DNA from 2 places in the Alkalihalophilus lindianensis genome. Region 1 is predicted to be linked to the other one. Evidence: a T-box and tRNA genes for the amino acid it is inferred to sense, from the RefSeq annotation. Region 1 holds a T-box; the other holds one or more tRNA genes.
The links. A T-box is a leader RNA that pairs with one kind of tRNA and senses whether it is charged. The one in region 1 lies ahead of alaS (alanine--tRNA ligase), so its partner is inferred to be a tRNA-Ala.
Positions count from the first base shown of each region.

Region 2: it has a tRNA-Ala gene. The T-box ahead of alaS (alanine--tRNA ligase) is inferred to sense a tRNA for this amino acid. The anticodon was not compared.

Region 1 is NZ_JAWJBA010000006.1:39,047-45,737, reverse strand. It holds gene alaS (alanine--tRNA ligase) at 1-1,574, opposite strand, end outside; T-box leader at 1,624-1,833, opposite strand; gene RYX56_RS16370 (AI-2E family transporter) at 1,880-2,947, opposite strand; gene RYX56_RS16365 (DUF3918 family protein) at 3,056-3,244, opposite strand; gene RYX56_RS16360 (YrzR-like zinc ribbon domain) at 3,271-3,459, opposite strand; gene RYX56_RS16355 (PRC-barrel domain-containing protein) at 3,473-3,949, opposite strand; gene recD2 (SF1B family DNA helicase RecD2) at 4,000-6,324, opposite strand; gene RYX56_RS16345 (tetratricopeptide repeat protein) at 6,334-6,691, opposite strand, start outside.
Region 2 is NZ_JAWJBA010000003.1:398,420-405,110, reverse strand. It holds gene comGD (competence type IV pilus minor pilin ComGD) at 1-271, opposite strand, end outside; gene comGC (competence type IV pilus major pilin ComGC) at 249-554, opposite strand; gene yidD (membrane protein insertion efficiency factor YidD) at 716-952, shown strand; tRNA gene RYX56_RS12135 (tRNA-Leu) at 1,062-1,143, opposite strand; tRNA gene RYX56_RS12130 (tRNA-Lys) at 1,157-1,232, opposite strand; tRNA gene RYX56_RS12125 (tRNA-Glu) at 1,242-1,316, opposite strand; tRNA gene RYX56_RS12120 (tRNA-Ser) at 1,328-1,418, opposite strand; tRNA gene RYX56_RS12115 (tRNA-Asn) at 1,420-1,494, opposite strand; tRNA gene RYX56_RS12110 (tRNA-Ile) at 1,496-1,572, opposite strand; tRNA gene RYX56_RS12105 (tRNA-Gly) at 1,588-1,658, opposite strand; tRNA gene RYX56_RS12100 (tRNA-Arg) at 1,680-1,756, opposite strand; tRNA gene RYX56_RS12095 (tRNA-Gly) at 1,766-1,837, opposite strand; tRNA gene RYX56_RS12090 (tRNA-Gln) at 1,845-1,919, opposite strand; tRNA gene RYX56_RS12085 (tRNA-His) at 1,930-2,005, opposite strand; tRNA gene RYX56_RS12080 (tRNA-Tyr) at 2,018-2,102, opposite strand; tRNA gene RYX56_RS12075 (tRNA-Asp) at 2,119-2,195, opposite strand; tRNA gene RYX56_RS12070 (tRNA-Met) at 2,200-2,276, opposite strand; tRNA gene RYX56_RS12065 (tRNA-Ser) at 2,313-2,405, opposite strand; tRNA gene RYX56_RS12060 (tRNA-Ala) at 2,416-2,491, opposite strand; gene comGB (competence type IV pilus assembly protein ComGB) at 2,651-3,661, opposite strand; gene comGA (competence type IV pilus ATPase ComGA) at 3,691-4,731, opposite strand; tRNA gene RYX56_RS12045 (tRNA-Gln) at 4,838-4,909, shown strand; gene mscL (large conductance mechanosensitive channel protein MscL) at 5,021-5,533, shown strand; gene hlpB (HNH nuclease-like protein HlpB) at 5,525-5,830, opposite strand; gene RYX56_RS12030 (hypothetical protein) at 5,885-6,067, opposite strand; gene RYX56_RS12025 (ATP-dependent helicase) at 6,190-6,691, shown strand, end outside.

The DNA of each region.
Region 1 (6,691 bases):
ACTTCTGTTACGCGTGCTACTACTCCCTCACCGACAATCGTTCCTGTATCGGCTACTTGTCCACCGCTTTCTGCATAGAAAGGTGTCTCACTTAAAATTAATTGAGCCGTCTCACCTGCAGGTACACTGTTTGCACGTTCTTTATTTGCGATTAATACGCTCACAGTACATTGCGTTGATAGCTGATCATAGCCTACGAATGTGCTACTCACATTAATATCACCTAATAGCTCATCTTGAACTTGCATCGATCCTGATTCTTGACGAGCTGCACGAGCGCGGTTACGTTGTTGTTCCATTTCTACTTCAAAGCCAGCTCGATCAATCGTCAAGCCCTTTTCTTCTACATATTCTTCCGTTAGATCAACCGGGAAGCCATATGTGTCATACAAACGGAATACATCACGCCCAGAAATGACGTCTTCACCTTTTGCTTTTGCTTCAGTCAGGATCTTATCCAAGATGCCAAGGCCTTCGTTTAACGTCTCATGGAAACGCTCTTCCTCTGTTTTCATTACCTTTTGGATGAAGTCTACTTTTTCTTTTACTTCTGGGTAGAAATCAACCATGATCTCGCCAACAACCGGAACAAGTTCATACATGAATGGACGATCAATTTGAATCAACTTTGCATAACGTACTGCACGGCGAAGAAGGCGACGAAGAACATAGCCTCGACCTTCATTTGATGGAAGTGCTCCATCTCCAACAGCAAATGTGACAGTACGTACATGGTCAGCAATGACTTTAAATGCGACATCAGTTTCTATGTCTGCATTGTATTTAACTGGTGTTAACTGCTCTGTTGCTTGGATAATTGGCATAAATAGATCAGTCTCAAAGTTTGTAGGCGTATCTTGAATAACAGATACCATACGCTCAAGACCCATTCCTGTATCGATGTTTTTCTTAGGAAGTGGCGTGTATGTACCGTCTGGATTATGGTTGAACTGTGAAAACACAAGGTTCCACACTTCAAGGTAGCGTTCATTTTCTCCACCTGGGTACAGCTCTGGATCGTTTTCATCATTACCATAAGATGGTCCACGGTCATAGAAAATCTCGGTATTAGGACCACTTGGGCCTTCTCCGATATCCCAGAAGTTCCCCTCAAGACGAATAATACGCTCTTCTGGAACGCCAATTTTCTCTGCCCAGTAGTCATAGGCTTCATTATCTTCAGGGTGAACAGTTACGGATAATTTTTCAGGATCAAACCCAATCCATTTTTTACTCGTTAAAAACTCCCAACCCCACTCGATTGCTTCTTCTTTAAAATAATCACCGATTGAGAAGTTTCCTAGCATTTCAAAGAACGTATGGTGACGAGCTGTTTTTCCTACGTTTTCAATATCGTTTGTACGAATCGATTTTTGAGCATTTGTAATACGAGGATTACTAGGAATGACACGGCCATCGAAGTATTTCTTAAGTGTTGCAACTCCACTGTTAATCCAAAGCAAAGATGGATCCTCATGCGGAACAAGTGATGCACTTGGCTCTATGTCATGTCCTTTTTCTTTAAAGAAATCAAGATACATTTGGCGTACTTGTGCTGAAGTTAGTGATTTCATCATCGTCATCTCCTTTTTATTTACATACAAAAAAACCCTCATCCCAAAAAGAAGGGACGAGAGTTGTATTCACGCGGTGCCACCCTAATTATGGATGATCATTCATCCATCACTCGAAGCCTTAACGCGGCGAACGGCAGGTTTTTGCCTGCACTCAGGAGTAGCTTTCCGAATCCCTTCACACAGCAACCCTCTCAGCCATAGGGGTCACCTCTCTTGGTGGGGACTGATTCGTACTTCATTCCGTCAACGTGTTCGTTAATCGATCATTTGTCTCTTATTATAGAAAAGCGGTAATACTCTTGTCAATGACTGATGAAATATAGTCGAATATGCAGTAACGTGACTTTTAAAATCGCAAGGAGGGGAACAGCTACCAATAACCCGATAACACCACCTGCCTCAACCCCAATTACTAACGCCAGGATGATCAAGATGGGATGCATATGCAAAGTCCTTCCTACAATTACAGGGGAAAGTACATTACCTTCAATTTGTTGTAAAATTAATATAAAAACCGAAGTGATAAGAGCAAGTTGCCAAGATTCAAGTAAGGCGACGGCCACAGCAGGTACAGCTCCAATATAAGCCCCGAAATAAGGAATCATCTCAGTCGCTCCCATAAAAATTCCTAATAAAATGGGATACGGCACTCCAATAAGCCAAAAGCCCAGGCTAGAAATAATCGTTACTGCAAGCGCAACAAGAAGCTGTCCACGGATATAGCTGCCAAATGTATGGTCCACGTCTTCTACATAACGTTTTAATCTACCTCTCCATCTTCTCGGTGTTAGATACCAAGCAACCTTTTGGACAAGATCAAAATCTTTCAGAAAATAAAACACCAAGAATGGAATAACGATCAAACTAAACATTGATTGAATCACCCATAAGGCGACAGCCTCTGTTTGGTCCAATGCCCTGGCTCCGAGTTGCTCTGCTTGAGTGGACCATTCTTCAATGTGAACTCTAATGGGAGAGGGAAGTGTTCGCACCTCACTTTGAATTTGAAACATGAAGTCCTCTAATGCTCTAATTTGTTCAGGCAATCTCTCCATCGCATGACGTATTTGTTCAACTAAAGCTGGAGCTCCCCATACAATCAAAAATCCTACTGTTAAAAGAAGGATTAAAAAAACAACTAGTACACTTACTGAACGTGGTAGCCCCCAATCGTGCAATCCTTCAACAAGTGGATGGAGAAAGTATGTAAAGAGAACCGCTAAGGTAAGTGGGAGAAGGAGAGCTTTTATGACTTTGAAAATCGGTTCAAGCAAAGGAAGTAATTGAACTGCCATAAAGACAATAAGCAGCACTAATAACACAAGCACGAGCTTGTTGATCCACTTATACTCATTCAGCCGTTTCTCCACTATACACACCTCCTTGGGCTTCTCTACTTGTAGTGTGTACAATTTGAGTTTGTTTATCAGTTCAAACAAAAAAGCCTGCCTACAAAGTAGACAAGCTTGTCGCATTTCCTACGAGAAACGTTTCGCTAATTGTTTCTTCGTTTTTTTCCATGTTCGGTTGTTGAAATACTTATTCATATCCAACTCTTTAATCGGTTGAATGAATTGATCAAACTTCCGCTTGTTTTGGCGACTACTCATCGAATAAGCAGCAGCTCCCACTCCAACAGCTAGTAGAGACGTAAAAGCTTTCCTCATCGGATGACACCACCTTTTATATTGGATTACATTCCAACATGCAGATCCTGATCTTCAAACAAATCATCTAAAGAACTGAGCGAGCCATCTTCCTCGACTTGATGCAAAGAAAGCTTCCCTTTTAGCAAGCTCATCTCAACAAAACAATTCCAGCAATAATATTGGTTTGTGCCTATTTTACCGATATCTTTTGATTTACAGTTTGGACATTGCATACGTAGGGCCTCCTTAAATCGACACGATGGCTTTGTCCTTGCCAACTATAAGAGGTCCTTTGGCTTTAATCACCTTTCGACCCTCTACTAAGTCAGCCACCAATCCATCGGTCACTTCATACCCTACGATTGTCCCCACTTCTTCTTCAAAATATACATCTTCTACCAGTCCTACCTTCTCCCCTTCAGTGGTTAGTAAAGCTAGGCCTTGAAGACGTCTCTTTCCCAATTTTAAAGAATGAGAGTGGTGGTCTTTTCTGTTGTAACGTGAGAGGTCTTCTTCACTCCTCACCATTACGCCGTCATAACCAAAACTCATAACCGCTTCAACAGGAAGAAAAAGATGATGATTTAGCCACCCTTTTCGATCGACTACAAACCCCTCAATCCGCTCTTGATCATTCATTAAGAGATCAAGGACATGACCACACTCTATTCCAGAAGACTGTTCAATCACAGGTAGTCCTTCTATGGTTGAAAAAGTTCGCAAAGTACTCCCCACCTTTCCGAACAGTCTTAGTATGTGGCTTACATCATTCGTTATGTTAGTCGACCATTTCCATTTTGAAAGTCAGACTGCGTTTCTTTTAAAGCGACAAGCTTATCCTTTAACATCGAGTGTCTAATTAATTCATCTTCTCTTGTCACTGCCGTATGAAAGGATTTCAATTCTCCACATAAGAGCAGAAATTTTTTCGCACGAGTGATGCCTGTGTAAAGTAAATTCCGTCTAAGCATTCTCGAATAATTCCGAACGACTGGCATGACGACAATCGGAAATTCACTTCCTTGTGATTTATGAATGGAGCAACAATATGCGTGAGTAATTTGATTTAAATCCTTTTTGTTATAAACGACCTCGGTTCCATCAAAACTAATGACGACTTGGTCTTGTTTTTCGGTATTTTCTTTCGCATAAAAAATCGCGACTATTTCCCCACGGTCGCCGTTGTACACATTCTCATCAGGGTTATTGACGAGCTGTAAGACGACATCACCTGTTCTATAGGCTAAATCACCATATAAAAGCTCCCTTTTTTGCTCAGTTTTAGGATTAAATAGCTCCTGCAAAATCCGATTAAGCTCTGTAATCCCAGCTTGACCTTTATACATCGGGGCTAAAACTTGAATGTCTCTTGCCAAATACCCTTTTTTCATCGCATTTTCACAAATTTGAGTGACTACATGTTGGACATGATCATTTGTACAAGGAAAGAAACGGCGGTCAGCCTTTGCTTCAGATAAATCGTTTGGCATTTTCCCTTGTTTCATTTCATGGGCAAGCTCGATGATCGAGGAGCCTTCTTTTTGGCGATAGATAGCGGTTAACGGAACGGTTGGTACGACCTCTGAATCGAGAAAATCCTTTAATACTTGGCCAGGACCTACCGATGGCAATTGATCTTGGTCTCCAACAAAAACAATCTGCATACCCTTAGGAATTGCTTTTAACAGTTGATTTGCGAGCCATATATCTACCATTGATACCTCATCAACAATGATCAATTCTCCTTCAAGCTGTTCATGCTCTCCTTTTTCAAAGCCTCCGTTTCCCCCTTTCCAACCGAGTAAACGATGAATCGTGACAGCTGGGAGATCGGTGGCCTCACTCATTCGTTTAGCTGCTCGACCTGTCGGAGCTACTAACAGAATCGGAAAAGGATTAGACTTTGAATAAGCTCTAGGATCAAGCGATAGTCCATTTAACCTGGCATATGTTTCAACAATCCCTTTAATAACTGTTGTTTTCCCAGTTCCAGGCCCTCCTGTTAATAGCATAAACGGAGAAGAAAGAGCTGTTTGAATGGCTTCTTTTTGCTGAGGCGCATATTCAATTTTCAGCTCTTCTTCAAGCTGACCCAATGTTTTAAGAAACTCTGATTCCGGAAATTCATCTTTTACCTCATTAGCTGCTAGGCGCCGAACACTCGAGACGATTCCTTTTTCAGCAAAATACAATGACTTTACATAGACACGATTGTCTTCTATTACAAGTGCGTCATCTTCTTCCATTGAAAGAAGCTCATGTTCAATTTCTTCAGCAGTAATGACATCCCCAGGAGAGGATAATAGGCTTCTCACATGGGGAATAAGCGAATCCTTGTCCAAAAACACATGGCCGTCTTGTAAGCACAATTCTTGTACCACAAATAAAAGCCCCGCTCGAATTCGTTCAGGATGACTACCAGTTAATCCAATTGCAGCGCCGAGTAGATCCGCTTTACGAAAGCCAATCCCTTCGACATCAGCGATTAATTGATACGGGTTCGTTTGGATGATATCGAGTGCCTGAAACCCATACGCTTGATATACTTTCATTGAAAGCTCCAGACCAAAACCATGCTTAGAGAGCGTCATCAACACTTGCTCGACCCCTTGTTGGTCAACAAGCTGTTGATACAATTGATCCGCTTTTTCTTTTGAGAGCTTTGGTACCACTTTTAAAACAGCACGATCCTCTACGATCCGTGTAATCGCCCGCTCTCCTAATGTATCAACAATGGCTTCAGCTGTTTTTTTGCCGATCCCAGGAAAACGATCACTTGCTAAATATAGAATAATCCCGCTTTTTGTTTGTGGCAGATCACGCCTGAATTGATCAATTTGGTACTGCTTTCCGAATCGAGGGTGCTCTGTCACGGTTCCAAAAAATAAAAAGGTCTCGGCTACATCTAGCTGAGGGAGGATCCCTACTACCGCTATTTTTTTATCTTTTAATTCCTCATTTGTCTCATCGACACGTACTAGGGCAACTGTGTACGCATTTTCTTCATTACGAAATACAAGGTGCAATACCTCACCTTTAATATAGCCTCGCTCTATTCCATTCTCTTCTGCAAGAGTTAGCTGTTCATCCGTCATCATTTATCACCCTTATTGCAAGGCTTGTTCAACCGTCTTCTTACCATTTGCTGCAAGCGCATGATCTGGTTGGATACGTAATGCCTCTTCAAACGCCCCAAGCGCTTTTTTTGCTTCTTCTTTGTATGCATACGCTACGCCAAGATTAAAATACGCATCCGCATGATTAGGCGCATCTTCTACGACTCGTTCAAGTTCATTTACAGCTTCTTCAATTTGTTCAGTTTGTGCCAAGCATAATCCATATTGGAAGCGAGCATCAATATCTGCATCATTTAGCTCTACAGCCCGTTTAAAATTAGCCATTGCGTGTGGAAGGGCTCCAAGCTGGTAATAGCTCATACCAAGCATAAAAAACACATCCGCTTCT
Region 2 (6,691 bases), on a different contig from region 1:
TGGAAGTACCTCGAATGATGTATTCTTTCCCTGTTTGGTTTATTGACACTTCGATTGTGCGTCCATGTGCCATCGCTAAGTGTTGGGCTAGAAGTAAGTCTTCTTTAAATTGTTTAGCTACTTCTTCTGTTTTATAACTGTTCCAGGAGTTGGGAAGAAAAATGATGGGTAGTAATAAGAGGATTGATAAGATTAAAAGAGTGACAAGTAATTCAGTCAACGTATGACCAGATTGTGAGGATTGCCTATTAATCGGAAACAACTTTACCATTTTCAAGCTTTAGTTGTTCTCCATTAGGACATGTTGTCGTCTCAGTATAGCCCTCATCTGCAAGAGCTTGGAGTGTAGATGGTTTTGCATTTTCTTCAATTTCATAAGCATGCACTTGTGTTTGAAGAAGTTTTATAGTGGCTTCACACCCTTTTGAGCCCGCAACATCATTATTTTTTGTCATATTAGGAATAGCAATTAATAAGAGGATCGAAATAATCATTAAAACAACCAACATTTCAACAAGTGTAAATCCTTTTTGATTAAATAAATACTTTTTCAATTGGCATCACCTCGGGGATAGGGTATCTTGCGGGAAACTGAATGAAGAACATAGAGGAATCTTAAAGCTCCTTCCCTCCTTTCTTTTGTCATTGTTTGCTATAATTAGACATCAAGCAAACAAATTCCTTCTTCATCTCAAAAAAAGCGAGGTTTTTTCAGTTGCAAAATTTATTATTGTTTTTCATCCGTATCTATCAAAAATTCATTTCACCGATAAAGCCTCCAACATGTCGCTTCTATCCTACATGTTCTCATTACGGCATTGAAGCAATTCAACGGTTTGGCGCACTTAAAGGGGTCTACTTGACGATAAAACGATTAAGTAAGTGTCACCCTTTTCATCCAGGTGGAATTGATTATGTACCAGAAAAAGAAAAAGAGACGTCAAAAAGCTAGCTAAACATAATTAGTGTATAGCTAGCTTCCTATAGGAGGAACCCTATTTTATAAAACGTTAAAAGTAACAAAAAAACTTGTACTCATAATGAGTACAAGTTTTTAAAAGTGCGGGTGAAGGGAGTCGAACCCCCACATCATAAGATACTAGATCCTAAGTCTAGCGCGTCTGCCAATTCCGCCACACCCGCATATTAAAATATATGGTGAGCCATGAAGGACTCGAACCTTCGACCCTCTGATTAAAAGTCAGATGCTCTACCAACTGAGCTAATGGCTCTAACTAAAATGGTGACCCGTACGGGATTCGAACCCGTGTTACCGCCGTGAAAGGGCGGTGTCTTAACCGCTTGACCAACGGGCCATACTTAAAAGTGGCGGAGAAGGAGGGATTTGAACCCTCGCGCCGCTCACGCGACCTACACCCTTAGCAGGGGCGCCCCTTCAGCCACTTGGGTACTTCTCCATGGCTCCACAGGTAGGACTCGAACCTACGACCGATCGGTTAACAGCCGATTGCTCTACCACTGAGCTACTGTGGAATGGTGGGCCTGAGTGGACTCGAACCACCGACCTCACGCTTATCAGGCGTGCGCTCTAACCAGCTGAGCTACAGGCCCATGAAAAAAATAAAAAGCGGGTGATGAGAATCGAACTCACATCATCAGCTTGGAAGGCTGAGGTTTTACCACTAAACTACACCCGCATGTTTCTTTTAAATTTCAAATGGTGCGCCCTGAGAGATTCGAACTCCCGACCTTTTGATTCGTAGTCAAACACTCTATCCAGCTGAGCTAAGGGCGCTAGAGACTAAGCGGAAGACGAGATTCGAACTCGCGACCCCCACCTTGGCAAGGTGGTGTTCTACCACTGAACTACTTCCGCAAAGAAATGGCTGGGCTAGCAGGATTCGAACCTACGCATGACGGAATCAAAATCCGTTGCCTTACCGCTTGGCGATAGCCCAAAAATAAAAATGGGGCGACTGATGGGAATTGAACCCACGAATGCCGGAATCACAATCCGGTGCGTTAACCACTTCGCCACAATCGCCATAATTATAAATGGTGGAGGGGGACGGATTCGAACCGCCGAACCCGGAGGGAGCGGATTTACAGTCCGCCGCGTTTAGCCACTTCGCTACCCCTCCACTATAATTTTTAAAATGGCGGTCCGGACGGGACTCGAACCCGCGACCTCCTGCGTGACAGGCAGGCATTCTAACCAACTGAACTACCGGACCATTTTGGTTGCGGGGGAAGGATTTGAACCTCCGACCTTCGGGTTATGAGCCCGACGAGCTACCGAACTGCTCCACCCCGCGACGTTAGATACATATAGAATAAAATTTAAATAAATATGGCGGAGGAAGAGGGATTCGAACCCCCGCGCGGTTTAACCCGCCTGTCGGTTTTCAAGACCGATCCCTTCAGCCGGACTTGGGTATTCCTCCGCTATATAATTGGTGGAGCCTAGCGGGATCGAACCGCTGACCTCCTGCGTGCAAGGCAGGCGCTCTCCCAGCTGAGCTAAGGCCCCCCTATGTAAAAGGCTATATCTTAAAGGCTTGTCTGTATGGTGAATTTTGTTCACCAGCGACGATTAATAATGTACCATGAAACAACATACAAACACAAGCCTTTTTTACAAAAAAAATTATTTTCATTAAAAAGGCTTGTGTCCTACCTTCTCTGATCCTTATTGCAATGTCCCGATCATTTGAAACATCGGCAGCATAATCGCTAAAAATAAAATAAAAATAAAAGCTCCTAACACAATAAAAATAACTGGTTGCAAGAAATCCATTATCTTATTTAACTTTTCTTCTAATTCACTATAAATAATTCCGCTAAAATTATCGAGGTCGCTTCCTAAATGCCCTGTCCGTTCTCCGTTTTCCACCACAAACGAAAGTTCTCTTAAAAAATAATCTCTTTCTCTGACTAATTCATAAAAAGGCCTACCAAGTTGAAGTTCTACTTTTATTGAAATCACTTCTTGTTGAAAAAAAGGTAGATGAGGTTGTTGCTCGAAAATATTCAATGCGTCTTGAAGAGAGGTACCGGATCGAAGTAAGCGTCCGACTTGAAGAGAAAAAAAGTAGGTACATAGCTGTTTAACCCAAGCAGACAACCAAGGAATCTTCAATAAGGATTCCACACGCCTTTTTGGTGACCACTTATGCTTAAAAAGAAGAAAATAACTTAATCCACTCAGTGTAAATAAAAGAAGGGCAAAGCCAAGATATGGCATCAAAACTAAAAATTTTAGTACCATCACTGTAAGTAATGGGGGCTCTCCTTGCATTGACAAAAAAAGTGAATTGAAGTGAGGAATTACAAATTGATGTAGTACCAAAAGGACCACTAGACAAATCCAAATAAGCAAAATAGGATAACGCATTAATTTAAATAATTGTTGTGTTGTTTGAAGACGCTTTTCTAATAAAGTACCTGCATGAATAAAGCCATCACTTACATCACCGTGGAATTGATAAAAATAAAGAAAGGAAACGATGTCTTTAGGTATCGGTAAAAGAGAAAAAGCTTTATGAATTTCTTGACCACTTTTTAAAGCTAGTTTCACTTCACTGAGCCTTTCTACTATAACGATCGGCTGGTGAATAAGCATAAAGGAAAGAGCATCTTCCATCGAATATCCCTGTTTAAGCAATACTCCTAGTAAACGAAAACATTTTGCATAAGACATATGGTTTGAATGTTTTTTAAATAGCCCTATCACCCCTTCCACCCTCTTTCTAGCTCTTCTCGATCAATGAAGCCTAGAGCCCATGCCTTCCTAGCTTGGTGAGGTAAAGTGTTAAGCTTTCGAGTATGACCTGATTCAATCATTTGATGAATGTGCAATCGATTATCAAATGTGTATAAGGCTGCTCTCTTATTAATTCGAACATCTCCAAAATAGACACCTTCATCTCCTTCAGAGCTTTTGACATTTACTAAATATTGCATAGCAACCGATTGTAACGCTTCCTTTATGTCATGTGCTGAAACACCAAATTCACGTAACCTTAAGAGTGCAGAATAATTATTGTTCGCATGAATAGTAGCAAAAACAAGATGTCCAGTGAGTGCTGCACGCACAGCCAACTTTGCACTAGCTGCATCACGTATTTCTCCAATCATCAGAACATCCGGATCATGTCTCAAAGCAGCCCTCAAGCCTACTTCAAATGATATTCCAGCTTTTTCATTGGTTTCAATTTGAATGAGTGAATGTAAGGACCTCTCTACAGGGTCTTCAATGGTAATAATTTTCTTATGATGCTTCAATAAAATATCATCTAATAAAGCATAAAGGGTCGTTGTTTTACCAGATCCAGTTGGACCAGCAATTAAACACAATCCATAAGGCAAGGCAGTAATATTGTTCAATGTGGAACGATTTGAGTAGAGAACAGGAAGGGTGGATAATGGTTGAGCGGAGCTTTGAGGGAGAATTCGAATAGCTAGACTTTCTTTAGATCGTGTGGGCAGAGTGGATAATCGTAAATTATATAAGCGCTGTTTCACTTCGATGGTCATAGAATTACTTTGAGGCAAGCGCCTCTCCCCTATGTCCATGCCACATGTGTATTTTAAGTGGCCCATTAATCGATCACCTAGGATGAGTGGAATTTGTTTAAAATCATATAGCTTGCCATTTATTCGCAATTGGATGAGCCAAGCTTGATCAATTGGAACTAGATGGATATCGGAAGCAAAAAATCCAACGGCTTCATTAATGAGCCCTGCACTTATTTTTTCAACTTCATACAATCACATCACTCCTTTCGTTCCCTTGTTATTCGACATGTGTTAAAAAAATCCTTTATCATTTTTGTATAGGAAATTGCAATCAGGGTAATCTATAAGTACAGAGCGATGGGCTATAGCCAAGTGGTAAGGCAACGGACTTTGACTCCGTTATGCGCTGGTTCGAATCCAGCTAGCCCAGTATACCGAAGGAGGACATGAATCTTATCATTCATGTCCTCCTTTTTAATCATGTCGTCATTTTTTTTGCATAGGCTATAGAAACTTCCTATGTTAGCTGGGTGATGTATATATGAAGATCCTACAAGAATTCAAAGAGTTTGCAGTTCGTGGAAATGTAATTGATATGAGTGTAGGCGTTATTATCGGCACAACCTTCGCTAAAATTGTAGAATCATTAGTGCATGATGTGATCATGCCGCCATTTAGCGTGTTATTCGGACAAGTTGATTTTTCTAATCTATACCTTAATTTATCAAATCGTCGCTTTGACACCTTTTCAGAAGCTGAAGCTGCTGGGGTGCCTATGCTTAATTATGGTTCCTTCCTCAATCACATCGTTCATTTTATGATTGTTGCTTTTATCCTTTTTTTATTTGTAAGACAAATGAATAAAATAAGAAGACCTAATGAAGATCCATTGATTGATATGAAAACAAAGCTTTGCTCCTTTTGCTTTAAATCAATTGCTTATAAAGCAACCAGATGTCCGCACTGCACCTCTGAATTAGAAGCTAGACGACTGAATGCTTTAAAGCCATCTCCTCTTAAAACAACGATAAAAAGGCGATCTAAATCACTTTGATTTCCATCGCCTTTCCTTAGACTTTTTAATGCGAATTAAAGTAGTAGAAGGTTGTTTCTTAATCCATCTTATAAATTTCTTTAATTGCTCGTCATCCTTTAAACGATCAATGGTCGTCAATCGAATGGCTATTTCTGTATTCGTGTACAAGGCATGAATTTGTTTATGACAGGGGATGCATAGCTGAGCTTTCTCTAAATGAGCCCCACCTTCCTCTCTCGGTATCAGATGGTGAATCGTTAATTTTACATTTACCCTCTCGCAAAGTTCACATGTCCCGACACGCTGTTTCTTCATCGAAATAGCTCCTTCACCTTTATTTCATATCGGACCTCTACCCTCTCTTAACCTCTATAAACTTCCGTCCTCTTTCATTTGTTTATATTGGATGTAGGTAATGAAAAGGAAGTTTAACCCTATTAACGAAGCGATGAATGGACCGAACAAAAATTCCTGTCCTATTATCCAACCGTAACCAAACAAAGAAAGGGATAGCAGTGTTACAACGATTCCTGCAGAAAAAAAAGTAATCATTCTAATTCCTCCTTACGTATGATGATGTCTTTTCTAAAATCAGCCCACCTTTAGCATGAAATCTGCTAGGATAGAAAGGTATTTTAATTCGTTTATGATTTTTAAAGTTAGGAGGCTCCCACTTGAAAACAGCTTTATATAAACAAAAAATTATTCACATTCCATCACTTGACAGAAGTGAATGGCAACAATTTCATAATGCTAGTATTCGTCAAGAGACAACTTGTATGCATTGTGGTGAGCCAATGCGATTTCATATAGGGATCTATGATGCTCCATCATTCATCCACCCCACCACTACTCTTGATTGTCAAAAAGAAGTTCTAGCCTATGAAGAAAGCTTGATAAAAAAACAGATACAACCAAAGGAGCTACTTCCTGTAACTAATACAAATGGCTTTAGTATGCCAAAAAGAAGATCGATTTCTACATCTGAAATACACGCTGATGACCCGTGGCGTGGTCCTGAAAACGTAAAAGCGATACCCCCTTTCCCTCTTACTAAAAAGGAGAAAAATGAATCGTTGACCGGCTACAGAGCTTCTTTAAAAGAGCAGGATATATTATTAGATGATCAACAATGGCAGGCGGCTACTACGACGGAGGGGCCATTGTTAATTTTAG